DNA from 3 places in the Actinomadura sp. 3N508 genome. Region 1 is predicted to be linked to each of the others. Evidence: riboswitches for the same ligand, from Rfam matches in the RefSeq annotation. Region 1 holds a riboswitch; each other region holds the start of a gene.
The links. Region 1 has a riboswitch for thiamine pyrophosphate ahead of thiO (glycine oxidase ThiO). Riboswitches for the same ligand answer to the same signal wherever they lie in the genome.
Positions count from the first base shown of each region.

Region 1 (9,388 bases):
CACCAGCGGGGCCGCGGCACGCCGCACCGCCGCGTTCGTGCCCGTCCTGCTGGCCCTGTTCTCGATGTTCCCCGCCCTGTACGGGACGCTGGGACGGCTCTACGCGCCCGAACTGCTCATGACCGGCGACACCGACGCGACCCTCCTGATGCTGCCGCAGCGGATGATCCCCGGACCCGGCGGCGCGCTGCTCACCGGCCTCGTCACCGCCGGGGCGTTCGCCGCGTTCATCGCCACGTCCTGCGGCATCGTCATGGCCTTCGCCGGGACGGTCTCCCAGTGCGTGCGCCGCGGCAGCGGCGTCACCACGTTCCGCCTCGGCGTCGTGCTCGCGCTGGCCGTGCCGCTGGCCGTGCTGCCGAGCATCGGACGGCAGGGCGCGGTCGGCCTGGTCACGATGGCCCTCTGCGTGTCGGCGTGCTCCCTGTGCCCGCTCCTCGTCCTCGGCATCTGGTGGCGCGGCCTCACCGCCGCCGGCGCCGCCGCCGGGCTCCTCGCCGGCGGCGGGCTCGCCGTCGCCGCGGGCATCACCCGCCTGTTCGCCGGTTCCTGCCAGGGCTGGCCCAGCGCCGTCCTCGCCCAGCCCGCCGCCGTCCTCGCGCCCACCGTCTTCGCCGTCATGATCGCCGTGTCGCTGCTGACCCGCCGCCGCGTCCCGCGCCGCGCCGACCGCGCGCTCATGAAGCTCCATCTGCCCGAGGGCACGCCCGTCCGCTGATCGCCCGTGAATCATCGACCGTCGCGGGCCCGCAGGTGGTGGACCGTTCCCAAACACCGCTCGTCCCGCCGGACCGCCCGCTCATCGTGCAGCTACTCAACGCATACCTATGACTACGTACCGTTTACCGAGACCTGGGTTTTCCTGGACTGCAACCGAGGCATCACACCCCTAGAGTTCTCAGTGGCACCTAACGCCACACCGTCCCCGGAGGGGCGGGCGGCCCGTGCCGCGGCACACGCCGCGCACCACCGCGAAACCTCCACAAAAGCAAATCCGGAGATCCGGCTCCAACGCCGGATCGTGCGTCGCTGGATCCCGTACCGGGGGGGTGGGATCCGGTGGCCTGTGGCTCGGGCGTCGTTGAACAGTCGGGGGGTTGTTCAGCGGCGCCCGAGTCGTGCTGTGTTTTTTTGCTTTTTTCTCCTCCTTCGGGCCTTGGCGGCCCTCCATCGTCGAAAAAAGCGCGCGATCGCTGCATCGCTCCGTCTCGCCTGGCGGCTCGCTGCGCGATCAGGTTTCTTGCTTCGCTCGAAACCTGCCTTCGGACGCGATCGCAAGCATTGAGGTTGTTGGGTGGTTGCTGTGGTGGCTTGGGTCTGCGCAGTAGTGGGTGCGGGGGGTGCTTCCCTGCGGCTCAAGCCTGGTGGCCAGCGTTGTTGCGACGCTACTGGTCAGGTGTCGCGTAGGCGTTTTAGGGTTTCTATGTCTTTGGCGTGAGGTTCGGGGGCCCGGCCCGGGGTTTCTATCAGGAACGGGATTCCTGATAGGGCGGGGTGGTGGAAGAGGTCGGCGAAAGCGTTCTCGCCTATTTGGCCTTTGCCTATGTTCTCGTGGCGGTCTCGGCCGGAGGCGCAGGGGTCTTTTGAGTCGTTGGCGTGGACCAGTTTCAGGCGGCCCTCGCCTACGGTCTCGATCAGTGCGTCGATGGTGGCCTTTGCGCCGCCGGGGGCCGCCAGGTCGTGGCCTGCGGCGAAGGCGTGGCAGGTGTCGAAGCAGACGCCCAGTTTCGGGTGGTTCTCGAGTTTCTCGAAGAAGGGGCCCAGGTCCTGGACCTTGGCGCAGAGCATGTTGTTCTGGCCGGCCATGGGTTCCAGTAGCAGGTACGGGCCGTCCTCGGGGATCTCGTCCAGGAGGGGGAGGACGTGGTCATGGACCTGGGCCATGGCCTCGTCGTAGGTCTGGGTGACGGCTGAGCCCGTGTGGACCACTACGCCCAGGGCGCCTATGGCGCGGCCCCGGGTCAGGGAGTGGCGGACCGTGGCGATCGACTTGGCCAAGGTCTCCTGGTTGGGGGAGCCGAAATTCACCAGGTACGGGGTGTGGATGTAGACGGGGACGTCCGTGGCGCGGAGTTTCTCGTCTTCGGCGGGTTTGCCCTCGGGGAGGGCCCAGCCTCGGGGGTTGGACACGAAGACCTGTACGGCTTCGGCGCCGATCTGGGCGGCGTACTTCAGGCCGCCGGTGGCCAGGCCACCGGCCACGGGGACGTGTGCCCCTACGGGATTGCTCGATGTCATGGCGGTTTCAGCCTAGCCGGTCAGGGGCCACGGAAGATGGTCACGGTCGAGCCGCGGCGGGCCTCGCCGCTGTTCGGGGACTGGAAGCGGACCGTGTTGCCGCCGAAGCCCGTCACGCTGACCTTGAAACCGGAGTCTTCCAGGGCCTTCTTGGCGTCGTCGACGTTGCGGCCGGTCAGGTTCGGGACGGGGACGTTCTGCTCGCCCTCGCCCTCCTCGCAGCCGATCTTGACCGGGCCCGCGTCGACCAGGCAGTCGCGCTTGTTGACGACGATCGTGACCTTGTCGCCGCGGGACACGCCGGTGCCCTCGGGCGGGTTCTGCTCGATCACCGAGTCCGGTGGCTTGCCGTCGACCTTCTTCTTCTCGACCTTGACGTCCAGGCCCATCGAGCGGAGCTGGTTCGCGGCGGCGTCGCCGTCCTGGCCGATGAGGTCCGGCATCGACATGCCGCTGGAGACGATGAGGCCGACCGGCTCGTCGGGGGACTGCCGCTGGCCCGCTGCGGGGTTCGTGCCTACGACCTCGTTCTTCGCGATCGTCTGGGAGGGGGTGAAGCTCGTCCGGCCGACGGTGAAGCCTTCGTCCTTGAGGGTCTGCTTGGCTTCCTCTAGGGACTTGCCCTCTACGTCGGGCACTTCCTGTGGGGTGATGCCACGGGACGGTGTGAGGGTGATGGTCTGGCCCTTGGCGATGCGGGCGCCCGCGGGTGGATCGGACTTCGCCACGCCGCCCTTGTGGACGCGGTCGTCGTAGACGGGCTTCGCGGTCCGCACGTCCAGGCCCGCGCTCTCCAGGCGGTCGCGGGCGTCGGCGACCTTCATGCCGATGATGGACGACGGGACGTGCTCGTACTGCCCCGACGTCTGGTACCAGACCGCCCAGCCGAGGATGATCGCCGCGATCGCGCCGATGGCGACGAGGACGTACCGGCCGGTCAGCGCGCCGATGGCGCGGTCGGCCCTGGTGCGCTCGGGGGCGAGCGTGGGCGCGTCCAGGACGGCGGTGCGGGCGTGCTGCGGGCGCTCCAGGACCGCGGTGGCGTTCGTCTCCTCCAGGCGGCGGTCGAAGTCGGGCGGGAGGCCGCCGAAGACCTCGGCGACCTCGGCGAGGTACTGGTTCGCGTCCTGCGGGCGGCGCTGCGGGTCGTGGCTCGTGGCGTCGGTGACCAGCTCGTCGACGCGGAGCGGGATGCCCGGGATCGCGGTGGACGGCGCCGGGACCGTCTCGTTCACATGCTTGTAGGCGACCGCGAGGGGGGTGTCGGCCTGGTGGGGGAGGTGGCCGGTGAGCAGCTCGAACAGCATGACGCCGGCGGCGTACACGTCCGAGCGGACGTCGGCGTCGCCGGAGACGACCTGTTCGGGCGCCAGGTAGCCGACCGTTCCGATGAGCACGCCGGTCTTGGTCATCTTGGTCGCGGTCTCGGCGCGGGCGAGGCCGAAGTCGGCGACCTTGACCTGGCCGTCCTCGGTGATGAGGACGTTCTCGGGCTTGACGTCGCGGTGCACGAGACCGGCCCGGTGCGCCGCGCCGAGCGCCGCGAGGACCGGCTGCATGATCTCCAGCGCGGCGCGGGGGCCGAGCCGCCCGAGCGTGGTCAGCGCGTCGCGGAGCGTGTGCCCGGCGACGTACTCCATCACCAGGAAGACGTGCTCGCCGTCGGTGCGCTGGTCGTAGACGGCGACGACGTTCGGGTGGGACAGCGCCGCCGCGGCCTTGGCCTCGCCGATGAAGCGGGTGACGAACTGCTCGTCGGCGGCGAGCCCGGCGTGCATGACCTTGATCGCCACGACGCGGTCGAGCCTGATGTCGCGCGCGACGTAGACCGTTGCCATCCCGCCGCGGGCGACGCGGGACTCAATGCGGTAGCGCCCGTCGAGCACCTGCCCGACGAGGGGATCGGCAGCCCTCGTGTCCATCGCTGCGAGTTTACGGGCGCGGCGGCGAGCTTCTCATCAGTCGCGAGTATGAGCGTCGATGAGCCCTGAGGGTGATTCGACCGGGATGACCGGGGGCGCGGGGCGGCGGGTGCTGCGGGAGACGGCGACGCCTGCGAGGCAGAGCAGGCCGCCTGCGAGCGTGATCAGGCCGGGGACCTCGCCCAGGAACAGCCACGACATGAACACGACGAGGGCGGGTGCGGCGTAGGTGGTGGCGCCCATCTTTCCGGCGGACGTCCGCGCCAGGGCGTATCCCCAGGTGGTGAAGGCGATGGCGGTGGGGAAGACGCCCAGGTAGATCATGTTGAGGGTGGCGCCGGCGGGGGCGTCGGCCGCTTCTGAGACCAGCTGGCCGGAGAACGGGAGGCAGGCGAGCGTGCCGATCGCGCAGGCGAAGGTGGTGAACTGCAGCGCGGAGGCGTGCCGCAGCGCGGGCTTCTGGCTGACGACGCCGGCGGCGTAGGTGACCGCGGCGACGAGGCAGAGCAGCACCCCGCCGACGGACGAGCTGCCCTCGCCGGACATCGACAGCCCGACGACCGCCGCGCCTGCGAACGACACGGCCATCCCGGCGAGCAGGCGGGGCGGGAGGCCTTCCTTGAGCAGCCAGCCGCCGAGGAGGGCGATGAGGATCGGGCCGATGTTGACGACGAGGGCGGCCGTGCCCGCGTCCACCAGCTGCTCGCCCCAGTTCAGGGCGACCATGTAGGCGCCGAACCACAGGATGCCCGCGGTGACGATGCCGGGCCAGGCGGCCTTCGGCGGGAGCCCCTCGCGCCGGACGAGCCACAGCGCGCCCAGCACGACCGTTCCCGACAGGAGGCGGCCGAGGGCGAGCGCGCCGGGGCTGTAGTCGTCTCCGGCGCTGCGGATCGCGACGAAGGCCGATGCCCAGAGCACCACGGTCACCGTGGCGGCCGCCACGGCGAGCTTGTCGACGCGCGCGCCGGTTTCCTGCTGCATGTCAGGCACCTTAGGTAAGGGACGTTTCGACGAACACCGAAGCGAGGCGCCGGGTTGCGGTGCCCTGGCTCGGATGGACCGTTTTCAGTCTCGTGGTGCCTACATTTCAGGTCCAGCGAATATTTCTTCAGGTGGCCATTTAGTTTTCCTACGAGGTTGCTCGGCCCTCGAAGGGTGAGGAGGCCTGCGCGTAGCGGCGCTTGGGGATGCGTCCGGCCAGGCGGGCGAGGCGTCCGGCCTCTACCGCGTGGCGCATCGCGGCGGCCATCTGGGTGGGGTGTTGGGCTCGGGTCACCGCCGTTGCCAGCAGGACCGCGTCGCAGCCCAGTTCCATCGCCAGCGCGGCGTCGGACGCGGTGCCGAGGCCCGCGTCCAGGATGACGGGGACGCCCGCCCGCTCGACGATCAGCTCGATGTTGTGCGGGTTGCGGATGCCGAGGCCCGAGCCGATCGGGGAGCCGAGCGGCATCACGGCCGCGCACCCGATCTGCTCCAGGCGCCGCGCGAGGACGGGGTCGTCGTTGGTGTACGGCAGGACGACGAACCCGGCGTCGACGAGCTGCTCTGCGGCGTCGACCAGCTCGATCGGGTCGGGGAGGAGGGTGTGCTCGTCCGCGATCACTTCGAGCTTGACCCAGTTCGTGCCGAGCGCCTCGCGGGCCAGCTTCGCGGTGAGGACGGCCTCGCCCGCGGTGAAGCAGCCCGCCGTGTTCGGCAGCACCCGGATGCCGGACTCGGTCAGGACGTCCAGCACCGAACCGCGGGCGGAGGGGTCCACGCGCCGCATCGCGACCGTGGTCAGCTCCGTCCCGGACGCGGTCAGCGCCTCGCGCAGGACGTGCATGCTCGGCGCGCCCCCGGTCCCCATGATCAGCCGGGAGCCGAGCTCCTCGCCCGCGATGACCAGCTTGTCCGTCACCTCTAGCCTCCCTGCACGGCGGTCAGGACTTCGATGCGGTCGGCGTCGCGCAGCGCCGTCGCGGCCCATGCCGAGCGCCGGACGACCTCGTCGTTCACCGCCACCGCGATTCCGGCCGCGGCGCCGGAGACGGACGCGACCGCCTCGGCCACGCTCGCGCCGTCCGGCAGCTCGCGCGGCTCGCCGTTGACGATCACCTTCATGAGTGCACCTCGGGGGAGAAACGGCCGGGCGAGAACGGCCCGGCTACTTCTGGAACGGGGGTGTCGAGCAGTGTCGCGGACAGGATGTCGGCGGAGATCGGGGCGAGCAGGATGCCGTTGCGGAAGTGGCCGGTGCCGATGACGAGGCCGGGGAGCGCGGACGGGCCCATCACCGGCCCGTTGTCCGGTGACCCCGGGCGCAGGCCCGCGGAGACCTCGGTGAACTCCAGCTCGGTGACGCCGGGCAGCAGCTCGCGGGCGTCGCGCAGCAGCTCCCACAGGCCGCCCGCCGTGACGCGCGTGTCGAAGCCGAGCTCCTCCTGGGTGGCGCCGACGACGATCTCGCCGTCCAGGCGCGGCACCAGGTAGACCGACGAGCCCTTCACCATCCCGCGCGTGGACCTGCTGATGAACGGGGTCCGGGCGCGGAGCCGGATCACCTGGCCCTTGACGGGACGGACGGGTGGAACGGTCCCGGGAGGCAGTCCGTCGAGATCACCCGACCACGGGCCCGCCGCCAGGAGGACGCGGTCGGCGTTGATGGTCGTGCCGTCGTCCAGCCGTACGCCGACCGCCGTGTCGCGCTCCACGACGATGCCCGCCGCTCGCCGCCTGACCAGGCGGACGCCGAGCTTCCCGGCCGCGGCGAGCAGCGCCGGGGTCAGGCGGCGCGGGTCGATCGAGCCGTCCTCGGGGGCGAGCAGGCCGCCGCGCACGCCCGGCGCCAGCATCGGCTCCAGGCGGCGGCACTCGCGGCCCGTCAGCGCCTCGACCGGGATGCCGAGGGTCTCCTGGAAGCGGCGCAGGTCGTCCAGGTACTTCAGGTCGTCGGCGTCGAAGGCGACCTCGATGATCCCGTCGGTGCGGTAACCGGTCTCCAGGCCGGTCAGCTCCTCCAGCTCGGCGACGAACGCGCCGTACCGGTCGCGGGACGCGAGGCCCAGCCGCAGCAGCGGCTCCTCGCCGTAGGTCAGCTCGCTGACCGGGGTCAGCATCCCCGCGGCCACCGCCGACGCGCCGCCCGCGGGCTCGGGGTCGACCAGGGTGACGGCGGCGCCGCCGGCGGCGGCCCGCCAGGCGGTGGCGAGGCCGATGACCCCGGCCCCGATGATCACGATCTCCATGCGCGCTCCCTTCGCCGGCATGATCCGGATCAGGTCGTGGCGGTCGGCGGCCCGTTCCAGCCGCCCTCTCAGCCCGGTCGCACCGGACTCCCGCGCTTTGTGCTGTTCCACCCGGTCTCCACCTTACGACCACTTCCGATCCCTTGTGCGTGGGCAGCCGTCCGGGCGGGCGTCCGGGGAGTTCTAGGGTGGATCCCCATGGAGCGGATCATCGTCGTGGGCGGCGGGCTGGGCGGGTTGCGCGCCGTGGAGTCGTTGCGGGGCCGGGGCTACGAGGGCGCGCTGACCCTCGTCTCGGCCGAGCGGCATCCGCCCTACGACCGGCCGCCGCTGTCGAAGGCCGTCCTCGCGGGCGAGTCCGACGACACGACGGTCGACGCCGACTGGGACGCGCTGCGCTGCGAGCTCCTGCTCGGCGAGCGCGCCACGGGCCTGCGCCTGGACGCGCGCGGCGGCGTCGTCGCGTCCACGGCGGGCGATCTTCCGTTCGACGGGCTGGTCATCGCGACCGGGGCCGTGCCGATCACGCTGCCGGGGGACGGGCCGCAGCATGTGCTGCGGACCATCGAGGACAGCCGTGACCTGCGATCCCGGCTTACGGAAGGCGCCCGGATCGTGATCGTCGGGGCGGGCTGGATCGGCGCCGAGGTCGCGACGACCGCCGCCAAGAAGGGCTGCGCGGTGACCGTCGTGGAGGCCGCGGACACGCCGCTCGCGGGCGCGCTCGGCCCCGAGGTCGGTGCGCTCACCGCGCCCTGGTACGCGGAGGCGGGCGTCGAGCTGCGCACCGGAGTCAAGGTCGCCGAGGTGGGAGACGGCGGCCTGCTGCTTGCCGGCGGCGCCCGGATCGAGGCGGACGAGGTCGTCGTCGGCATCGGCGTCCGGCCGCAACTGTCCTGGCTGGACGGTTCCGGGCTGCTGCTGGAGCGCGGCGTCGTCACCGACGGCTCGTTCCGCGCCTATGCGGGTGAGGAGGTGCCCGGCTCCGCCCGCCCGGACGTCGTCGCCGTCGGCGACTGCGCCGCCTGGTGGTCGGCGCGGTACGGGCGGCGGCTCCTCGTCGAGCACTGGGACACCGCCCTCAACGCCCCCGACGTCGCCGCCGCGACGCTCCTCGGGCAGGGCGCGGTGTACGACGCCGTCCCGTACTTCTGGTCCGAGCAATTCGGGCGAATGGTGCAGTATGCGGGGAACCATTCGGCGTCCGAACGAATCGTTCGCCGCGGGGACCCGACCGGCCGGAAGTGGACGGCCGCCTGGCTGACCGGCGACCGGCTCGACGCGATCCTCACCGTCGACCGGCCCCGCGATCTGGTGCAGGCGCGCCGCGTCATCGCGGCCGGCACGCCCGTCGACGCCGGGGCGCTCGCCGACCCGGACGTGCCCGTCCGGCAGGCCGTTCGCGGATAGCGCACGGCGCCGAAGCGTAACGGCTGTACAGGGGGTTTGAGGGTTCCGAAGGCGTGGTAGCAAGGGGGCGTGACGCAGATGCACGCAACCGTTGACAGCGCACTGGACCCCCGGACCGACGCCCTCGCGGGCGAATGGCTCTCCCTGAAGGAGACCGCCGAGCGACTCGGGATCAAGACCAACCGGATCAAGCAGCTCATCAGCGAGCACCGGCTCCTGGCCGTGCGCCGGGAGGGCGAGCCCATGGTGCCCGCCGCGTTCATCAAGGACGGTCAGGTCATCAAGGGCCTGCCCGGCACGCTGACGCTCCTGTCGGACGCCGGGTTCGACGAGGTCGAGACCATCCGCTGGCTGTTCACCGCCGATGACACGCTGCCGGGAACGCCCGTGGACGCGCTCACCGAGAACCGGGGGACCGAGGTCCGCCGCCGCGCCCAGGCCCTCGCGTTCTAGCCCGTCCCCCGGCCCTGGGGGCCTGAGCCGCCGGAACGTCTGACACGATCGCGGGGTCGCGCGACGCAACAGCCGCGCGGCCCCGCGAAAACCTTCCGGAAGGACGTCTCTCCGCCGTGTCCAGGCATCTCCCCA
Region 1 is NZ_JBIRAX010000003.1:709,350-718,737, reverse strand. It holds gene ACH34S_RS14650 (cation acetate symporter) at 1-718, shown strand, start outside; gene ACH34S_RS14645 (deoxyribonuclease IV) at 1,393-2,238, opposite strand; gene pknB (Stk1 family PASTA domain-containing Ser/Thr kinase) at 2,259-4,160, opposite strand; gene ACH34S_RS14635 (DMT family transporter) at 4,197-5,144, opposite strand; gene ACH34S_RS14630 (thiazole synthase) at 5,293-6,063, opposite strand; gene thiS (sulfur carrier protein ThiS) at 6,066-6,266, opposite strand; gene thiO (glycine oxidase ThiO) at 6,263-7,390, opposite strand; TPP riboswitch at 7,380-7,494, opposite strand; gene ACH34S_RS14615 (NAD(P)/FAD-dependent oxidoreductase) at 7,589-8,800, shown strand; gene ACH34S_RS14610 (Rv2175c family DNA-binding protein) at 8,879-9,253, shown strand; gene thiE (thiamine phosphate synthase) at 9,370-9,388, shown strand, end outside.

Region 2 (9,388 bases), on a different contig from region 1:
GCCACGTCCGCGGACCGGGACGCGGCGAGCGGCGCCACCCAGCCGCCCTCGCTGAGCCCCCACAGCCCGACCTTCGCCGGATCGACGCCGGGACGGGCGCGCAGCGCGCCCACCGCCGCGAGCGCGTCGTCCGCGAGCTCGGAATAGGACCGGCGGAAATCGCTGTAGCCCACGGATCTCTTGTCGTAGATCAGGACGGCGAGGCCCCGCCGCGCGAACTCCGTCGCCTCCGTCAGCAGGTGCTCGCGCGGCACGCCCGCGCCGGACCCGGTGACCAGCACGACGCCCGGCACGGGCCGGGCGGCCTTCGCCGGCGCCAGCACCGTGCCGTGCAGCGTGAGGCCACCGAACCCGTTGAAGCTCACGTCGGCGGAGGTCAGGCCGGGCGGCGCCGGGATCGGGCCGGACGCCGAGGCCGGGACGGCGCCCAGCAGGACGCCGGCGAGGAGTGTCAACGCGACCGTGATTGCTCTCGTCATGCCGAGCACGGTAGACCGCAGAGAAAACTCTGCAAAGAGTTCTCTGCAAAGATCCGTCTGTAGTACTAGACTGCTCCTCATGAAGGACGACACCGAGCCCGTGATCCTGGACGACCCGGGACGGATCAAGGCGCTCAGCCATCCGCTGCGCCGCCGGATCCTGCACCGGCTGCGCGCGCACGGCCCGGCGACGTCCACCACGATCGGCGAGGTGCTCGGCGCCAACACCGGCACGACCAGCTACCACCTGCGGCAGCTGGAGAAGTACGGGTTCATCGAGGAGATCCCGGAGCGCTCCGCCGGGCGGGAGCGCTGGTGGCGGCCCGCCGCCACCCCGCGCGACCTGCGGCTGCCCGCCCCGGAGACGGTCGCCCCCGAGGACCGCGCCGTCCTGGAGGAGCTGATGCGCGTCGGGCACGCCGAGGACATGGAGCTGTTCGCCCGGCTGCCCGCCGAGTACGCGCGCGACCGCGCCTGGGCGCTGCTGTCGCGCGGCTTCGCGCACATGACCGAGGAGGGCCTCGCGGAGTTCTTCGAGGCCTACATCCGGCTCCTGCACGAGCACGGCCACAGCCGCGAGGACGCGCCGCCCGGCGCCCGCCCGGTGCACGTCCGGCTCTTCACGCTCCCCGCCGACGAGGAGTGACACCGCACCCCGCGCGGAACGCGGCCCGGCGGCACGGGCTTACGATCTCTGGATGAGCGCCGTCCACGCCATCAGCGACCTGCACGTCGGATTCCCCGAGAACCGCGCGTTCGTCGAGGGGCTGCGGCCCGCGTCCGGCGACGACTGGCTCATCGTGGCGGGCGACGTCGCCGAGTACGTCTCCGACGTCGAGTGGACGCTGAAAACGCTGCGCGAACGCTACGCCACCGTCATCTGGACGCCCGGCAACCACGAACTCTGGACCGTCAAGAACGACCCGGTGCGGCTGCGCGGCGAGGCCCGCTACCGCGCGCTCGTCGACATGTGCCGGAGCATCGGCGTGCTGACCCCCGAGGACCCGTACCCCGTGTGGGACGGCGAGGACGGCCCCGTGACGATCGCGCCGCTGTTCCTCCTGTACGACTACACGTTCCGGCCGGAGGGGGCGTCCACCAAGGAGGAGGCCCTGAGGATCGCGCACGAGGCGGGCGTCGTGTGCACCGACGAGGTCTACCTGCACCCCGACCCGCACCCCACGCGCGACGCCTGGTGCGACGCGCGCCTCGCCTACACCGAGAAGCGCCTCGCGGCGCTCGAACCCGGGACGCGGACGGTGCTGGTCAACCACTGGCCGCTCGTCCGCGAGCCGACCCGCGTCCTGTGGTACCCGGAGTTCGCCCAGTGGTGCGGGACGGAGCGGACCGCAGACTGGCACACCCGGTTCGGCGCGGTGTCGGTGGTGTACGGCCACCTCCACATCCCCCGGACGATCTGGACCGGCGACGTCCCGCACATCGAGGTGTCGGTCGGCTACCCGCGCGAATGGCGCAAGCGCGGCGACGCGCCCCGGGGGCCCCGCCGGATCCTGCCCGTGCCGGAGACCACCTGACCGCCGACGGCGCGGCGGGCTCAGCCGCCGTGGGCGCCCTTGCCGGGGATCAGGCCGGTGGCGGCGAGGGCCAGCAGCCGGTCGGCCGCCGCCGGTTCCCGCTCGGTGACCACGGCGATAGCGCCCGCGAGCCGGAGCGCGTCGGTGAACACCGCGCCGGCGGGCACGTCGCCGGCGTCCTGCGCGCGGGCGAACAGCGCCTGGCCCGCGTCGCGCATCGCGCGGCACGCCACGGCCGGTCCGGACGCGGCCGCCGGTCCGGGCCGCTCGTCCTGCAGCGACACCACGGCCGAGGCCGCCATGCCGGGGAACACCGTGATCCGCGCGATGAACGCGCGCAGCCATGCCGTCAGCGCCTCGCCGGGCGCGGGGGAGACCAGCAGCTCGCGGCCCGTCGCGGCCAGGCCGTCGTAGACGTCGGCGAGCAGCGCCTCCAGGAGGTCCTGGCGGGTCGGGAAGTGGCGGTACAGCGTCCCGATGCCGACCCCCGCCAGCCGCGCGACGCCCTCCAGTGAGGCGCCGGCGCCGTCCCGCTCGAACATCTCCGCGGCGGCGGCGAGCAGCCGGGCGCGGTTGCGGCGGACGTCGGCGCGGATCGCCCGGACCTGGCCGGGCTTCGGCATGTCGTCGCTGGTCACCTGAGTCGTCGATCCTTCCCGGCGGGTCAACGGGCCGGCGGCGATCCGGGGATCCGCGGCTTTGGAACGGTCCCCTGATAGTAGCCGCGTACCTCCGCCGGCGGGGCGGCGACCTCGCCGGGACGCGGGAAGGCCCGCCGCGGCCGTGTCCGCGGCGGGCCTCCTCACCAGCAATCACCGAAGCTCGCGTCAGGCGCCGCCGGGGGAGAGGGGCAGGTAGACGCGCCCGCCGCCCGCGCGGAACTCGTCGGCCTTCTCGCGCATCCCCGCCGCGAGGGCGTCCTCCTCGGCCAGGCCGTGCTCGTCGGCGTAGCGGCGGACGTCCCGGGTGATCTTCATCGAGCAGAAGTGCGGCCCGCACATCGAGCAGAAGTGCGCCGTCTTCGCCGGGGCGGCCGGGAGCGTGGCGTCGTGGTAGGCGCGCGCGGTGTCCGGGTCGAGGGACAGGTTGAACTGGTCCTCCCACCGGAAGTCGAACCGCGCGTCCGACAGCGCGTCGTCCCACGCCTGCGCGCCCGGATGGCCCTTCGCCAGGTCGGCGGCGTGCGCGGCGATCTTGTAGGCGATCACGCCGGCCTTGACGTCGTCGCGGTCCGGCAGCCCGAGATGCTCCTTCGGCGTGACGTAGCAGAGCATCGCGGTGCCGTACCAGCCGATCATCGCCGCGCCGATCGCGGAGGTGATGTGGTCGTAGCCCGGCGCGATGTCGGTGGTCAGCGGCCCGAGCGTGTAGAACGGCGCCCCGTCGCACCACTCCTGCTGCAGGTCGACGTTCTCCTTGATCTTGTGCATCGGGACGTGCCCGGGGCCCTCGTTCATCACCTGGTTGCCGAACTCCGCGGCGATCCTCGTCAGCTCGCCCTGGGTGCGCAGCTCGGCGAACTGCGCCTCGTCGTTGGCGTCGGCGATCGAGCCGGGGCGCAGGCCGTCCCCGAGCGACCAGGTGATGTCGTAGGCGGCGAAGATCTCGCACAGCTCCCGGAACCGCGTGTAGAGGAAGTTCTCCTCGTGGTGCGCCAGGCACCACGCCGCCATGATCGACCCGCCGCGCGACACGATCCCGGTCTTGCGCCGCGCCGTCAGCGGCACGTACGACAGCAGCACCCCGGCGTGGACGGTCATGTAGTCCACGCCCTGCTCGGCCTGCTCGATCACCGTGTCGCGGAAGACGTCGAAGGTCAGCTCGGCGGGGTCGCCGCCGACCTTCTCCACCGCCTGGTACAGCGGGACGGTCCCGACCGGCACCGGCGAGTTCCGCAGGATCCACTCGCGGGTGGTGTGGATGTCCCGGCCCGTCGACAGGTCCATGATCGTGTCGGCGCCCCAGCGGGTCGCCCACGTCATCTTCTCGACCTCGTCCTCGATGGACGAGGCCACCGCCGAGTTCCCGATGTTCGCGTTCACCTTCACCAGGAAGTTCCGGCCGATGACCATCGGCTCGATCTCGGGGTGGTTGACGTTGGCGGGCAGCACGGCGCGCCCGGCGGCCAGCTCGTCCCGGACGAACTCCGGCGCCACCCCCTCGCGCAGCGCCGCGAACTCCATCTCCGGCGTGATCTCCCCGCGCCGCGCGTACGCGCGCTGCGTCACCGCGCCGCCGGTCGCGCGGCGCGGCCGGCGCGGCGGGAATCCGTCCCGCGGCGGCCGCGCCCCATCTCTGCGGCCGCCGTCCTCGGGGCGGACGGCCCGGCCCTCGTACGGGGCGGTGTCGCCGCGCCCCTCGATCCACGGCGCCCGCAGCGCGGGCAGCCCCCGCCGGACGTCGGTCTCCTGCGACGGATCGGTGTACGGCCCGGACGTGTCGTACAGGACGACGGTGTCGCCGCTGGTCAGCGGCACCTCCCGCATCGGGACCCGGATGTCGGGACGCGAGCCCCGAAGGTAGGTCTTGCGGGCGGCTGCAACCAAAGGTTCGGTCATGACGACTCGATCTCTCCCTACGCCGGCATTACCCGGTCAGGTTCATGCGGTCAGCGGCCGTCTCAGCCGCTATCTCAGCCCGGTTCGCCGGACCCCCGCGATCTGTCGTGCTCGACGCTAACCCGGCGCACCCCCGTTGCCGCAACCGGGGCCCATGGGATAAGGCCCTGATCTGCGGAGGGCCGGCCGCCCCGGCCGCGTCAGGAGGACCGGCGGGCGAGCCGCACCACCATCGGCAGCGCCAGCGTGAGGGTGCGCAGCAGGTCCGGCGCGGACCGCGAGCGCTCCAGCCACATGCGCCCGTCGTCGCCGCCCTTGGTCCGCAGCGACGCGGACTCGCGGCCGTCGACGCCGGTGACGACATGGCGGTCGCCGTGCCGCCGGGTGGTGCCGAGGAGCGTCCCGCCGGCCGCGTGGAAGGCTGGCTCGCGCAGCCGGCTGATCGTGCCGATGTGCCGCCCGTCCGCGTCGAACACCCGCATGCGGCCGCCGCCCGCCAGCCGGGACGACTTCTTGAAGGCGAGCAGCCGGCCCGCGTGCGGGTCGCGGAGCACGATCGTCCGGCGGCCCCGGTCGGGGGTGCGGCGGAAGCGGGCCGGGCCGGGACCGCGCGTGGCGAGCCGCCCGCAGGCGACGGCGACGACGGCGCCGCCGCCCTGGTCGCGGTAGCGGCCCGCGCCGTCCACCACGAGGCGGTCGGTCTTGGGCAGCGCGTCCGGCCGCGGCTCCTCGACCTCTTCGCCCGTGTCGTCGAGGACGCGCCAGGCGGCACCGAGGGTCTCCGTGGCCGCGGTGCGCACGGACGCGAGCCAGCCGGACGGGAGCGACCGGTCGCGGTGCAGCGTGATCGCGTCGCCGTCCACCTTCGCGACGGCGCCGGCGTCCGGGGCCGCCTCGGTGTCGATCCAGACCGTCCAGACGGGGTCGGCGACGGGCCACACGATGCCGACCGCGTGCACGGCGTCCGCCGGGACGACCACCTGGTTCTTGGCGCGCCGCAGGACGAGGCCCTTCTCCCCGATGGTCACGACCAGGCGGCTACGGAAGATCACGAAGGCCCAGCCGGCGGCGGCCAGCGCGATGAGCGCGCCGCCTCCGCCGTAGATGGTGACGACCCGCCGCGCCTCCCCGGGCGCCCACGCGGCGCCGCCGGTGCGCGTGGACAGCGCGACGAGAAGGCCGGCCGTCAGCGCGGCCAGGAACACGCGGAACGGCCAGCGGTAGGCGCCGCGGCCGAGCGTGACCCGGACCTCCGGCTGGGAGCGGGACGGGGGAGCGACGGACACGGTCAGCCCTTCATGATGGAGTTTGCAGAACTATAGGCCGGGACGACCGCATTCATCCCGGCCTATCAGCAGGTCGAATGGAAGAGCCCGCCCACGCGCTCGGTCTCGGCCAGCCGGTTGTAGAGCGCGACCGCCTCGGTCGTCTCCGCCACGTGCACCTCGACGCCGGCGTCCCGCAGCGCCTCCAGCGTCGCGGGCATCGTCTTCAGGCGCAGCTCCATGCCCCTGCTGAGGACGACGACCGTGCAGCCGTGATCCAGTAGCTCCCGCACCTCGCCCGGCTGGATCCCCGGGTCGTGGCGTGTGCCGTGCTCGGACCAGTCCCACGCGCGGCCCCCGCCCGGATACAGCTTGAAGTCTTTGCCGGCCTCAAGCCCTTCGACCTCCATGCGACCCCAGGCGATATGCGTGATCCGAGGTGATCTCTCCATGCGCGGAGGGTACTGAAAACCGCCGTCGTCCACCGGCGGTGCGGGGGCGATGTGCGGAGGCCGGAGGGGTCCGGGAAGATGGACGCGTGGTGACGGTGCCCAGGGCCGGCGTGGCGGCGAGCGACGCCCTGTTCGCGGCCCTGCTGGCGTGCGTCGCCGTCGTGGTCGCGGTGATGTGGCCCGGCGTCCGGGACCTGGACGCGGCCGGGACGCTCCTGCTCGTCGCCGCGCACGCGCCGCTCGCGGTGATCAGGCGGTGGCCGACGCCGGGGCTGGTGGCACTGCTGACGCTGGTGCTCCCGTACCACCTGGCGCAGTACCAGCATCACGCGCTGGTCCCCGCCGAGGTGGTCGCGCTGTTCGCGTACGCGGTGCTGGGGCGGCGGGCCCGGGGCATGCTCACCATCGCGGGCCTGGTGCTGTTCCTAAGCGTGAGCGCGATGAGGATGCAGGCGGGCGGCAAGTCCCTCCTGGAGCAGATCGCGGTCATCGAGGCCGTGGTCTCGATCGTGATCGCGATCCAGGTGTGGCGGGTGCACCGGGCGCGGCTCGCGACGATCACCGAGCGGGCCGAGCGGGCGGAGCGGACGCGCGAGGAGGAGGCGCGGCGGCGCGTCGCCGAGGAGCGGCTGCGGATCGCCCGCGACCTGCACGACCTTCTCGCGCACAGCATCACGGTCATCGGCGTCCAGGCGGGGGCGGCGGCGCATCTCGTCCGCGGGGACCGGCCGGTCGACCGGGCGGAGCTGGCGGAGGCGCTCACGGCGATCGCCGACACGTGCCGGGACGCCCGCACGGAGCTGCGCGGCACCCTGCAGGTCCTGCGCGGGACGGACGTCGAGCCGTCCGGGGCGTCCGGGCCGCTGCCGGGCCCGGACGGGATCGCTGACCTCGCGCAGGCCGCGCGCGCCGCCGGGATCGAGGTCGACCTCGACGACGCGGGCGTGGGGCCCCTGCCGCCGGAGGTGGGCGTCGCGGCGTACCGGATCGTCCAGGAGGCGCTGACCAACGTCGTCAAGCACGCTGCGGCCGAGCGCGTCACGGTCACCCTGACCCGCGACGGCGACGGCGGGCTCGTGGTGCGGGTCGCGGATAACGGGGCGGGGCCGTCGGGCGGGACGCCGGGCGGCTTCGGGATCCTCGGCATGATCGAGCGGGCGCGCAGCGTCGGCGGGACGCTGGACGCGGGCCCCGGCGACGGCGGCGGGTTCGTCGTCACCGCCGTCATCCCTGTCGCGGACGTCGTCTCCCCGCAGTAACGCCCGCCGCTCAGGGGGTGCGGACGGATCCGAGGATCTGGTCGATGTCCCCCTGGTTGGCGAAGGCGCTCGGGGCGGACACCAGGAGAACGCCCGGCGTGCCGCCGGGCGCGCCGTCCTGGTCGATGATCAGGAGCGCCATCGTGTCCCCGGTGACCGGCCAGCCCTGGGCCCGCGCCTGCGGGAAGTCGAACCGGGCCTTCTCCAGCCAGCCCGTGCCACCGCCGCTCAGCTCGACCTGCTTGGACGCGAGCTCGGTCTCGGTGTGCTGGACGGTGAACAGCTCGCGGACGACGCGGGTCTTCACGCGCGCCGCGACGGTCTCCAGGTCGCCGGGGCCGGTGTAGCCGCGGCTCTCGTCGGCCCTGGGCAGCCCGGCCAGGGACGTCGCGTTGAAGGTGGAGTCGCCGTTGCGCTGCCGCAGCGGAGAGATCTGCCCGCTGGTGAACCATCCCGGTCGCGTCCAGGCACCTCCTGGCGTCACCCACGGCGTGCCGAGGCGGGCATAGGAGAACCCGGCCTGCGCGTCCTGGATGCGCCCCACGACCGCCGATGCCGGCTGCCCGGGCCGGTTCGCGGACGGTGACGCGGTGGCCCGGCCCTTCCCGTCGTCTCCGGTCCGGAGCAGCACGAGGACGACCGCGGTCACGAGCAGCGCCAACCCGGCGAAGAACGCGACACCGCCGAGAACCCACCTGGTCCGTGCCCCGGACCGGCGCGGCGCGGCAGCGGTCACGGCGGGGTACTGCCCTGGGGCAGCGGGCGGTGGACCCGCGGGCGGCAGGGCGGCGGGCGGCGGCGGGTTCTCCGGCGGCGGGGCGGCGTCGACATCGGTCGTCCGCGGGTCCCGCCCGGCGGCGGTCGCGGCCGGGGCCATCGCGGTGGCCATGGCCAGGACGGACGGCGGCAGCCACCCGTCGCCCGCCGCGCCCGCGCAGCGCTCCAGCACCTCCGCCAGGGCGGGGCGGCCCGCGGGGTCCTTGGCCAGGCACGCCGCGACCAGGTCGCGCAGCTCGGCGGGGACCTCGTCGAGGTAGGGGTCCTCCCGGACGATCCGGTACAGCACCGCCTGCGCCTGGCCCTGGCCGAACGGGCAGGCGCCGGTGGAGGCGAACACCAGCACCGAGCCGAGCGCGAACACGTCCGCGGCGGGCCCGATGTCCCGGTCCCCGCGGGCCTGCTCGGGCGCCATGTACGCCACCGTCCCGGTGATCGTGCCGGTGGCGGTGCCGGACGCGCCCTCCAGCGCCCGCACGATCCCGAAGTCGATCACCCGCGGCCCGTCCGGGGCGAGGATCACGTTGCCGGGCTTGAGGTCGCGGTGCACCAGCCCGCAGGAGTGGACGGCGGTCAGCCCCTCCGCGAGCCCCGCGCCGAGGACGCGCACCGCGCGGACGGGCAGCGGCCCCTGCTCGTCCACGGCCGCCTGCAGCGAAGGGCCCGGCACGTAGGCGGTGACGAGCCACGGCCGGTCCGCGTCCGGGTCGGCGTCGACGACCTGCGCGGTGAAGAACCCGCCGACCCGGCGGGCCGCCTCCACCTCGGCCGCGAACCGGCGCCGGAACTGCGGGTCGTCGCCGTACTCGGGGCGCACGAGCTTCACCGCCACCGGCCGCCCGCCGGGGGAGCGGCCGAGGTACACCTGGCCCATGCCGCCGCCGCCCAGCCGCGCCGACAGCGTGTACCCGCCGACGGCGCGCGGATCGTCAGCCTGTAGGGGACCCAACACGACACCCTTTCTGGGTGGCCCCGGCCGAGAGCGGGGGCGTCCGGAGATCGTTCCCGTAAGGAAGACGCGTCCGGGACGCCCTTTGTTTGCGGCGGTTCTGCCATGAAGGGC
Region 2 is NZ_JBIRAX010000006.1:278,255-287,642, forward strand. It holds gene ACH34S_RS23030 (alpha/beta hydrolase family protein) at 1-479, opposite strand, end outside; gene ACH34S_RS23035 (helix-turn-helix domain-containing protein) at 559-1,125, shown strand; gene ACH34S_RS23040 (metallophosphoesterase family protein) at 1,178-2,014, shown strand; gene ACH34S_RS23045 (TetR/AcrR family transcriptional regulator) at 2,035-2,652, opposite strand; gene thiC (phosphomethylpyrimidine synthase ThiC) at 2,842-4,572, opposite strand; TPP riboswitch at 4,568-4,681, opposite strand; gene ACH34S_RS23055 (hypothetical protein) at 4,773-5,858, opposite strand; gene ACH34S_RS23060 (Mth938-like domain-containing protein) at 5,924-6,289, opposite strand; gene ACH34S_RS23065 (sensor histidine kinase) at 6,379-7,548, shown strand; gene ACH34S_RS23070 (serine/threonine-protein kinase) at 7,559-9,274, opposite strand.
Region 2: another riboswitch for thiamine pyrophosphate. It lies ahead of thiC (phosphomethylpyrimidine synthase ThiC); the one in region 1 lies ahead of thiO (glycine oxidase ThiO).

Region 3 (9,388 bases), on a different contig from region 1:
GGTCGAGCATCAGCTGGCCAAGGCGCTGCAGCGACGGCACGGGATCGGCCTGTCGGAGTACCGGGCGCTGTGCCGGCTGTCCCGCGCCGAGGACGGCGAGCTGCGGATGCAGGAGCTCGCCGACCTGATCGGCCTCAACCAGAGCTCCGTCAGCCGCCTCGTCGCGCGGCTGGAGAGCGCCGGCCTCACCCGCCGCACCATGTGCCCCAAGGACCGCCGCGGCGTCTACACCGTCATCACCGACGAGGGACGGGCCGTCCAGGACGAGGCCGCCCCCACCTACACCGAGACCCTCACCGAGGCCCTGGACGCGGCCGCCGGCGAACCGTCCCTCGCGCCCGTGCTCACCGCGCTGCGCCGCATGCCCGAACCGGCCTGACCGCGCCGAACCATGACCGGGGTTCGCGCAACGGGCAACGTCCGTGTGATCCCCGGTGGAGATCACACGGACGTCGGGCCCCAGCGGTTCAGAGCGCCTTGAAGCGGCGCAGCCGGAGGCTGTTGCTGACCACGAAGACCGACGAGAACGCCATCGCGCCACCCGCGATCATCGGGACCAGCAGCCCGGACGCCGCCAGCGGCAGCGCCATCACGTTGTAGGCGAACGCCCAGAACAGGTTCCCCTTGATCGTGCCGAGCGTGCGGCGGGACAGCCGGATCGCGTCCGCCGCGGCCCGCAGGTCCCCCCGGACGAGGGTCAGGTCGGACGCCTCGATCGCCACGTCCGTGCCGGTGCCCATCGCGAGGCCCAGGTCGGCCTGCGCGAGCGCGGCGGCGTCGTTGACGCCGTCCCCGACCATCGCGACCGTCCGGCCCTCGGACTGGAGGCGCTTGACCACGTCCACCTTGTCCTGCGGCAGGACTTCGGCGATGACCTCGTCGATCCCGACCGCGTCCGCGACCGTCCGGGCCACGGTCTCGTTGTCGCCCGTCAGCAGGACGGGACGCAGCCCGAGCGCCCGCAGCCGGTCGACCGCCTCCCGCGAGGTCGGCTTGACCTGGTCCGCGACGGTGATGACCGCGCGGGCCTCGCCGTCCCAGCCGACCGCGACGGCCGTGTGGCCGAGCGCCTGCGCGTCCGCCATGGCCTTTTCGAGGTCGGGCGTGAGGTGCTGCGACCATTCGGCGAGGAGCTGCGGACGGCCCGCGAGCACGCCGTGCCCGTCCACCATTCCCTGGACGCCCAGGCCCTCGACGTTCGCGAAGTCCTCGACCGTGCCGAGTTCCCCGACGCGTTCCACGGCGCCCTTGGCGATGGCCTGCGCGATGGGGTGCTCGGACGCGTTCTCCAGCGCCCCCGCGAGCCGCAGGACGTCGGCCTCGTCCACGCCGCCGGCGGTGACGACGTCGACCAGGGCCATCCGGCCGGTGGTGACGGTGCCCGTCTTGTCCAGGACGACCGTGTCGATCTTCCGGGTGGACTCCAGCACCTCCGGGCCCTTGATCAGGATGCCGAGCTGCGCGCCGCGGCCCGTCCCGACCATGAGGGCGGTCGGGGTGGCGAGGCCGAGGGCGCACGGGCAGGCGATGATCAGCACGGCGACGGCGGCGGTGAAGGCTCCGGCGATGGGCTCGCCGGTGCCGAGCCAGAACCCGAGCGTGCCGAGCGCGAGCGCGATCACGATCGGGACGAACACCCCGGAGATCCGGTCGGCGAGCCGCTGGACCTGCGCCTTGCCCGTCTGCGCGTCCTCCACGAGCCGCGCCATCTGCGCGAGCTGGGTGTCGGAGCCGATCCGCGTCGCGCGGACCAGCAGGCGGCCGCCCGCGTTCACGGTCGCGCCGACGACGGTGTCGCCCGGACCGACCTCGACCGGGACCGACTCGCCGGTCAGCATGGACGCGTCCACCGCGGACGAGCCCTCCTCGACCGTCCCGTCCGTGGCGATCTTCTCGCCGGGACGGACGACGAACACGTCCCCCACGGTCAGGCGGTCGACCGGCACCCGCTCCTCGCGGCCGTCCCGGACGACCGAGACCTCCTTCGCGCCCAGTTCGAGCAGGGCGCGCAGGGCGGCCCCGGCGCGGCGCTTGGACCGCGTCTCGAAGTAGCGGCCGGCCAGGATGAACATGATCACGCCGGACGCGGCCTCGAGGTAGATGTTCATCGACCCGTCCGACCGGGTCATCGAGAACTCGAAGCCGTGCTTGATGCCCAGCTCACCGGCGGTGCCGAAGAACAGCGCCCACAGCGACCACGCGAACGCGGCCAGCGTGCCGAGCGAGATCAGCGTGTCCATGGTGGCCGCGCCGTGCCGGAGGTTGGTGTAGGCGGCCTTGTGGAACGGCCAGCCCGCGTACACGACGACCGGGGCCGCCAGCGTCAGCGACAGCCACTGCCACGCCTCGAACTGCAGCGCCGGGATCATCGCCATCGCGATGACCGGGACCGACAGGACGATCGCGGTGAGGAGCCGCTGCCGCAGGGGCCGGAGGCCGTCGTCCGGCTCCGGCGCGTCCGCGCCGCCGGCCCCCTCGGGCTTCGGCGGGGCCGGGAGCTCCGCGGTGTAGCCGGCCTTCGCGACCGTGGCGATCAGCTCGTCCGTGGACACCCCCTCGGCGTATTCGACCTTCGCCTTCTCGGTGGCGTAGTTGACCGTCGCGGTCACGCCTTCCAGCTTGTTGAGCTTGCGCTCGATGCGGTTGGCGCACGATGCGCACGTCATCCCGCCGATCGCCAGCTCGACCTGCCCGGACGCGGTGTCCGTGCTCATCGTCGCTCCTCCTCCGCGCTCTTCGTCGATCGGTCAGTGGGTGTGGGGCGTGTCGTCGTGACCGCCGCCCGTCTCCTGGACGGGCACCTGCGCGTTCCCTGCGTGCACGGTGAACTCCGCCGTCCGGACCTTGCCGGCGTGCTTGAAGTCCAGGTAGAGACGGTAGGCGCCGGAGCTCGGGGCCTCGGCGAAGAACGTGATGCCGGGGCCCGGCTTCGTCTCGCCGTCGCCCGGCTCCCCGTCCGGGTGGACGTGCAGGTAGGCGAGGTCGCCCTGGCGCAGCGCCACCAGGTGGCCGTACGCCTCCAGGTAGGGCTCCAGGTCGGTGACCGGCTTGCCGTCCTTGCTCACCGAGAGGGTGAGTTCGGTGGACTTGCCGGGAGTGAGGCCGCCGGACAGCGTCACCTCGTAGCCGTCCACCTTCGCGACGCGCTCGGGCTTCGGCAGCGGCGTCGTGCGCAGGTCGCCCTGGACGAACACGTCGGTGCCGAGCGTGAGCTGCCGCTTCGCGCCGTCCGGCTGGACGTCGGTGAAGAACCGGTACACGCCGGACTTCGGAATCGTGACCGACACCGTCCAGACACCGCCGCCCGCCTCGGACGGGTGCAGGTGCTGGAACCCCGACAGGTCACGGCTCGCGACGATCAGGTGCAGCCGCTTGCCGTGCAGGGGCTTGAACCCGGTGACGGGCTTGCCGTCGGGGCCGTTGATGGTGAACCGGAAGTCGGTCCGCTTGCCGGGGGTCAGCGTCGTCCTGCGCGGGACGAGCGTGTAGCCGTCCTCGGAGACCTGCAGCCCGCCGGGCGTGTGCGACGCCGTGGCACCGCCCTCGCCGCCGTGCCCGCCGGTGCTCTTGCCGCCGCCGTGGCCGCCGCCGTCGTGGGACGCGGTCTCGGCCGAGGCGCCCACGGGCCCGACGACCTTGCCGACCCCGGCGGCGCCGCCGAAGACGACCGCCAGCCCGGTGACGTAGGCTCCCAGCTTGATCGCGCTGTTCATTACGATCACTCCACTCGGTGCCCGAAGGCACGGAACTCGGGGGGCGTCCCCCGCCGTGGAGCGGGGGTGCGCGCCCGTTACTGCTTCAGTGCGTAACCAGCCTCTTCGACGGCGCTCTTGACCAGGGCGTCGTCGATCGGCGCGTCGCTCGTCACGGTGACCCGGCCGGTCGGCAGGTCGACCTCGACGCCGGTCACACCGGGGATCTCCTCGACCTCCTCGGTGACCGAGCTGACGCAGTGGCCGCAGGTCATCCCGGTGACGGTGTAGGTGGCGGTGCTCATCTGGCTACTCCCTCTCCCAGTACCCCCAGGGGGTATCTCGTGGCCCTCATGCTGCCATAACGGCTCAGCCATGGCAACCCGTACCCCCTAGGGGTTATTTCGAGATCCAGGTCACATGCCCGCCGAGTCCGGTCATGAGGCGCCTCGGGGCGGTTACCGGCGGGTTGTTACGCGGAAGTTATCCACACCCTCGGTGACGGCACGTCCGCACTCTCGTCCGGTGGTTTGGGGGGATTCACTGAGGTATCGACCCTGTAAACGTCGCGCGTCCCGCCGCATCGGGAGTTGTGCACAGGCTTTTCCACAGGCTTCCACAGCCCTGTGGACACCGGCGGCGCCCGCCTCGCGGCGCCTCCCGTCCCTAAGCTCTGGGCATGACCATTCGGATGGACAACGTCGCCCTCGTCGTCGACGACCTGGAAGCGGCCATCGCGTTCTTCACCGAGCTCGGCATGGAGCTGGAAGGCAGGGCCCTGAACGAGGGCCTGGTCGTGGACCAGACCGTCGGGATGGACGGCGTCCGGTGCGAGATCGCGATGATGCGGATCCCGGACGGTCCCGGCAGGCTGGAACTCACCAGATACCTCACCCCCGAGGCGTCCCCGCCGGAGCCGCCGAACACGCCGCCCAACACGCTGGGCCTGCACCGCGTCATGTTCCAGGTCGAGGACATCGACGGCACCGTCGCCCGCCTCCGCCCCCACGGCGCCGAACTCGTCGGTGAGATGGCGCAGTACGAGGACCTGTACCGTCTCTGCTACCTCCGCGGCCCCGCCGGCGCCATCGTCGCCCTTGCCGAACAGATCGGCTGACCGGATACCTTGCATATGCAGGGGGTATGCGACCTGCGCTCGTGAGGCCCGCCGGGCGGAAGGATCGATGCGGACATGCCTGAGCTACCCGAGGTGGAGGCGCTGGCGGGGTTCCTGCGGGAACGCGTCGTCGGACACGTCGTCGCGCGCGTGGACGTGCTCGCCATCTCCGCGCTGAAGACCTACGACCCGCCGGTGCAGTCGCTGGGCGGGCTGACCGTCACCGGCGCGGCCCGGCACGGCAAGTTCCTCGACCTGGACGTCGACGGCCTGCACCTGGTGATCCATCTGGCCCGCGCGGGCTGGCTGCGCTGGCGCGACGAGATCCCGGCCAGGCCCGTCCGGCCCGGTGGCAAGAACCCGCTGGCCATGCGCGTCCATCTGGACGACGGCTCCGGCTTCGACCTCACGGAGGCCGGGACGAAGAAGGGCCTCGCCGTCTATGTCGTCCGGGATGCCGCGGAGGTCCCGGGTGTCGCATCGCTCGGGCCCGACCCGCTGGACGACGCGTTCACCCCCGCGGCGCTCGGCGCGATCCTCGACGGCAAGCGGACCCAGATCAAGGGCCTGCTGCGCGACCAGAAGGTGATCGCCGGGATCGGCAACGCCTACTCCGACGAGGTGCTGCACGTCGCGAAGATGTCCCCCTTCAAGATCGCCGCCTCGCTGACCGAGGACGACGTCGCGACCTTGCACGACGCCATCGTCACCACGCTGCGCGACGCCGTGGAGCGCTCGCGCGGGCTGGAGGCGCAGGACCTCAAGGGCGAGAAGAAGACCGGGCTGCGCGTGCACGGCAAGACCGGCCAGAAATGCCCGGTGTGCGGCGACACGATCCGCGAGGTCTCGTTCGCGGACTCGTCGCTCCAGTACTGCCCGACCTGCCAGACGGGCGGCAAGCCGCTGGCCGACCGCCGGATGTCCCGCCTCCTCAAATAGCCGGGCACCGGCCAGGGCGGTGCTACGGCTGTCCGCGCCAGAGCAACGCCTGGGCGACGATGACGTGCTCGCCGTTGAAGGTGACCGCGGGGCCCTCGTGCAGCTCGTAGCCGAGGTCGATCGCTTCGCTCACACGCTTGCAGAATGCGGCGTCGTCCGGGCCGGTGATGACTCGGTAGATGGGCAGTCCGTCCGGGGGTGTGCTCATAAGGACAAGGATCTCAGCCGGTGCCGCTGACGCTCTCGCCTAGACGGGCGATGTGGCCGGGCGGCCGCGCGGGACGACCAGGGCGCCGGCGATCGCGGTGGGGATGGCGACGAGCAGCGTCCAGCCGGTGCGCTGGATGCGGGCCTGGTCGCAGGCTCCGTGGATCGCGGTCCGTTCCGTGTCCTTCAGGGGGATTTCGAGGGTCTCCTTGCCGCTCCTGGCGCTGAGGACGGACGAGCACGTCACCGTCGGGGCCTGCTCGATCGTCGCGTGGGGGGTCACGGTGATCGAGGCGTTCAGGAGGTAGAGGACGGCGATGGCGCCCGCGGCGGCGAGGGCCAGCGCGATGTAGTTCATGAGCCGCATGGTGAATCCGCGAGCCGATCTTCAAAAAAGGCGGCCCCGCCCGGCTGGCGGGCGAGGCCGATGGGTCGTGTGGGCTGTGGGTGTCGTATGGGGTGTGGGGTAGGGAGCGTGGTTGTCTGGACGGAGCCGAAACGGGGACGGCTCGGTCAGCGGACCTTGGGTACGGGGCCGAAGAGCGGGCCGACCTTCTCCCAGCGGTCCAGCTGGCAGCCGTCGTCACGGGAGAACTCGGCGTCGATCTTCTTTCCCTGCCAGGTGCCCTTGACCGTGGCGAGCTCGGGGCCGCCGTAGATCATGGTGCACATCTGGTCCTTGGGGACGGGTTTGAAGGGGTCCTGGCCCTTGGCCTTGGCGAGGGCCGCGCAGGCGTCGGCGACCTTGGGATGGTCACCGCCGGGCGGTTCGCACTTCAGGGTCCAGGTCTTGGCGGGTGCCTCCTTGGAGGCCTTGACATTGATGGTGAGGGAGTCCGCCGGCGGGCCGGAGGGCTGCACGGACGTCGTGCCCGAAGGCTGGTCGGCGGGGGTCCCCTTGGCCTGTTCGTCGCCGCAGGCGGCCAGGGACAGGACCATGGCCAGTCCGGGCGACGCGAAAAGGAGCGTCCGATACCGCATGCGTGATTCGACGCAGGGGTGCTTCGCGCGGTTCCATGGGGGTGTGATGAATTTCGGGGACGACGTGCCGGCGGTGGGAGCCGCCGACGTCCCGCAGGACGGCTACCTGCTGGACGTCCGGGAACAGGACGAATGGGACGCGGGCCACGCGCCCACGGCCGTCCACATTCCCATGGGGCAGCTGGGTGATCGTGCCGGAGAGGTCCCACGCGACCGGGAGGTCTACGTGATCTGCCGGTCCGGGTCGCGGTCCGCGCAGGTGACCGGGGCGCTCAACCAGGCGGGCTGGCTGGCCAGGAACGTCGACGGCGGGATGAAGAGCTGGGTCGAGGCGGGCCGCCCGATGGAGGGCGGCGGCGACGGGGCCCCCTACGTGGCCTGAAGCTACGTGGCCTGAAGCGGCCCGGCCGGATGTGGCCGCAGACGGGGCGCCGCGCATGATCGGTTGCCTTCGGGGTGATCTACGCCCTTTTGGGGGAAGTCGGGCGGTTGTACGATCGGGCCCGACCGATGACCGCGGGAGCTCGGGCCGCACCGCAGAGGTGTAAGCCGGGCTGAGAGGGCGGCCTTAGAGGCGTCGCCGACCGCATGAACCTGTCCGGGTAATGCCGGCGTAGGGAGTGTGAGTCCGTGACGTCCGATGTTGATGCGCGTGATGGTGCTGCGCGTCCTAACAATGAGGCTCCGTTCACGCTCGACGAGCCCGCGCCCAGGGTGCTGGGCTTCTGGGACCAGAGCGCCTTCTGGGCGAACCTCGGGGTCAGCCTTCTGGCCTTCTCCGGTGCCTACACCGTCCTGGCGCCGGACGCCGACGGCCGGCCCACCCTGTCGATCATGGCGGGCATCGCGGCGATGGCCGTTGGAACGATCCTCGGCGGGCTGATGCTGGGCCTCGCGGCGGTGCCCGGCGCGCGCACCGGGCAGCCCGCGATGGTGCTGCTCCGCGGCCTGTTCGGCGCGCGGCTGTCGTACGCGCCGACCGTGCTGAACGTCGCGCAGCTCATCGGCTGGGGGACGTTCGAGCTGATCGTCATCGCGGACGCGGCCCGCGAACTCTGGGACGGCGTGCCGCGCTGGGGCTACGTCGTCGCCGCCGGAGCGATCACGACGGTGCTGACCATCTGGCCGCTCGGCTCCGTGCGGATCCTGCGCCGTTACGTCACGGTCGCCGTGGGGATAGCGCTGGTCTACTTCTACGTCCAGCTCCTCCGCGAGCCGCTGCCCGACCTGACGCAGGGTTCGTGGGGCGGCTTCTGGCTCGGGGCGGACGCGGCGCTGGCGGTGTCGATCTCCTGGGTCCCGGTCGCCGCCGACTACACCCGCCATTCCCGGACGGAACGGGCCGCGTTCGGCGCCGCCGCCGTCGGATACTCGGTCACGCAGATCGTCGCCTATGTCCTCGGCCTGCTGGCGCTGGCGCTCGTCGCGGGCGACTCGACCAAGGTCTTCGACCCGTTCCTGAACGTCACGCTCGGCGTCGTGTTCTTCGCGGTCTTCGTGCTGCGCGAGGCGGACCAGTCGTTCGCCGACACCTACTCGACGGCCGTGTCGATCCAGAACCTCGTCCCGCGCGCCGACCGCCGCGTGCTGAGCGTCGCGCTCGGGGTGATCATCACGGTGCTCGCGCTGGCGCTGGACATCGGCGACTACGCGGGGTTCCTGTCGCTGATCGGCTCGGTGTTCGTGCCGATGCTCGGCGTGCTGGCCGCCGACTTCTTCCTCGGCCGCCGCCGGGGCAGCGGCTGGGACGCCTCGCGGACGGCGCCGTCCCGCTGGGGCATGATCGCCGCCTGGGCGGTCGGGTTCGTCGTGTACCAGCTCATCAACCCCGGCACCGTCAGCCGGTGGGCGGGCTTCTGGCAGGACGTCCAGGGCGCGCTGCACTTCGAGACGCAGAGCTGGATGAGCGCCTCGCTGCTGTCGTTCCTGGTCGCCGGGGGCGCCGCGCTCCTCATCGGCAGGCTTACCAAACGGTAAGGCTCCCGTTCGACCGGCGGGGCTGTGGCAACTTTCGGCGTAAGTTACCCCGCGCCGGACAGGAGTCCGGTGGCACGATGACAGGCGTGCATCACCACGTCCATGACCCGATCGCGCGGGCGGTCATCGAGAGCGCCGCCGACGCGATAGTGGCCGTTGACCAGCGGCATCGGGTCACGGTGTGGAACCCGGCCGCCGAGCGCATGTTCGGCTGGAGCGCCGCGGAGATGGTCGGGCGGGTGCCGCCGATCGTCCCGCACGAGCTGAAGGCCGAGCACAACGCCGTCCAGGAGCGGCTCCTCACCCGCCGCGCCGCCGACTCGCCGGACCTCGCCGAAGGCGAAGGCGAAAGCGAGGGCGAGGGCGGGCAGATCTCGATCGCGACCCGCCGGTTCCACCGGGACGGCCGCCTCATCGACGTCCGGATCGACACGAGCCTGCTGAAGGACCCGTCCGGCACCCTGCTCGGCTGGGT
Region 3 is NZ_JBIRAX010000010.1:166,787-176,174, forward strand. It holds gene ACH34S_RS31070 (MarR family winged helix-turn-helix transcriptional regulator) at 1-379, shown strand, start outside; gene ACH34S_RS31075 (heavy metal translocating P-type ATPase) at 468-2,714, opposite strand; gene ACH34S_RS31080 (hypothetical protein) at 2,748-3,713, opposite strand; gene ACH34S_RS31085 (heavy-metal-associated domain-containing protein) at 3,791-3,997, opposite strand; gene ACH34S_RS31090 (VOC family protein) at 4,384-4,809, shown strand; gene ACH34S_RS31095 (Fpg/Nei family DNA glycosylase) at 4,885-5,748, shown strand; gene ACH34S_RS31100 (DUF1737 domain-containing protein) at 5,771-5,956, opposite strand; gene ACH34S_RS31105 (hypothetical protein) at 5,996-6,313, opposite strand; gene ACH34S_RS31110 (SSI family serine proteinase inhibitor) at 6,469-6,936, opposite strand; gene ACH34S_RS31115 (rhodanese-like domain-containing protein) at 6,983-7,318, shown strand; TPP riboswitch at 7,443-7,574, shown strand; gene ACH34S_RS31120 (purine-cytosine permease family protein) at 7,567-8,913, shown strand; gene ACH34S_RS31125 (PAS domain-containing protein) at 8,991-9,388, shown strand, end outside.
Region 3: another riboswitch for thiamine pyrophosphate. It lies ahead of ACH34S_RS31120 (purine-cytosine permease family protein); the one in region 1 lies ahead of thiO (glycine oxidase ThiO).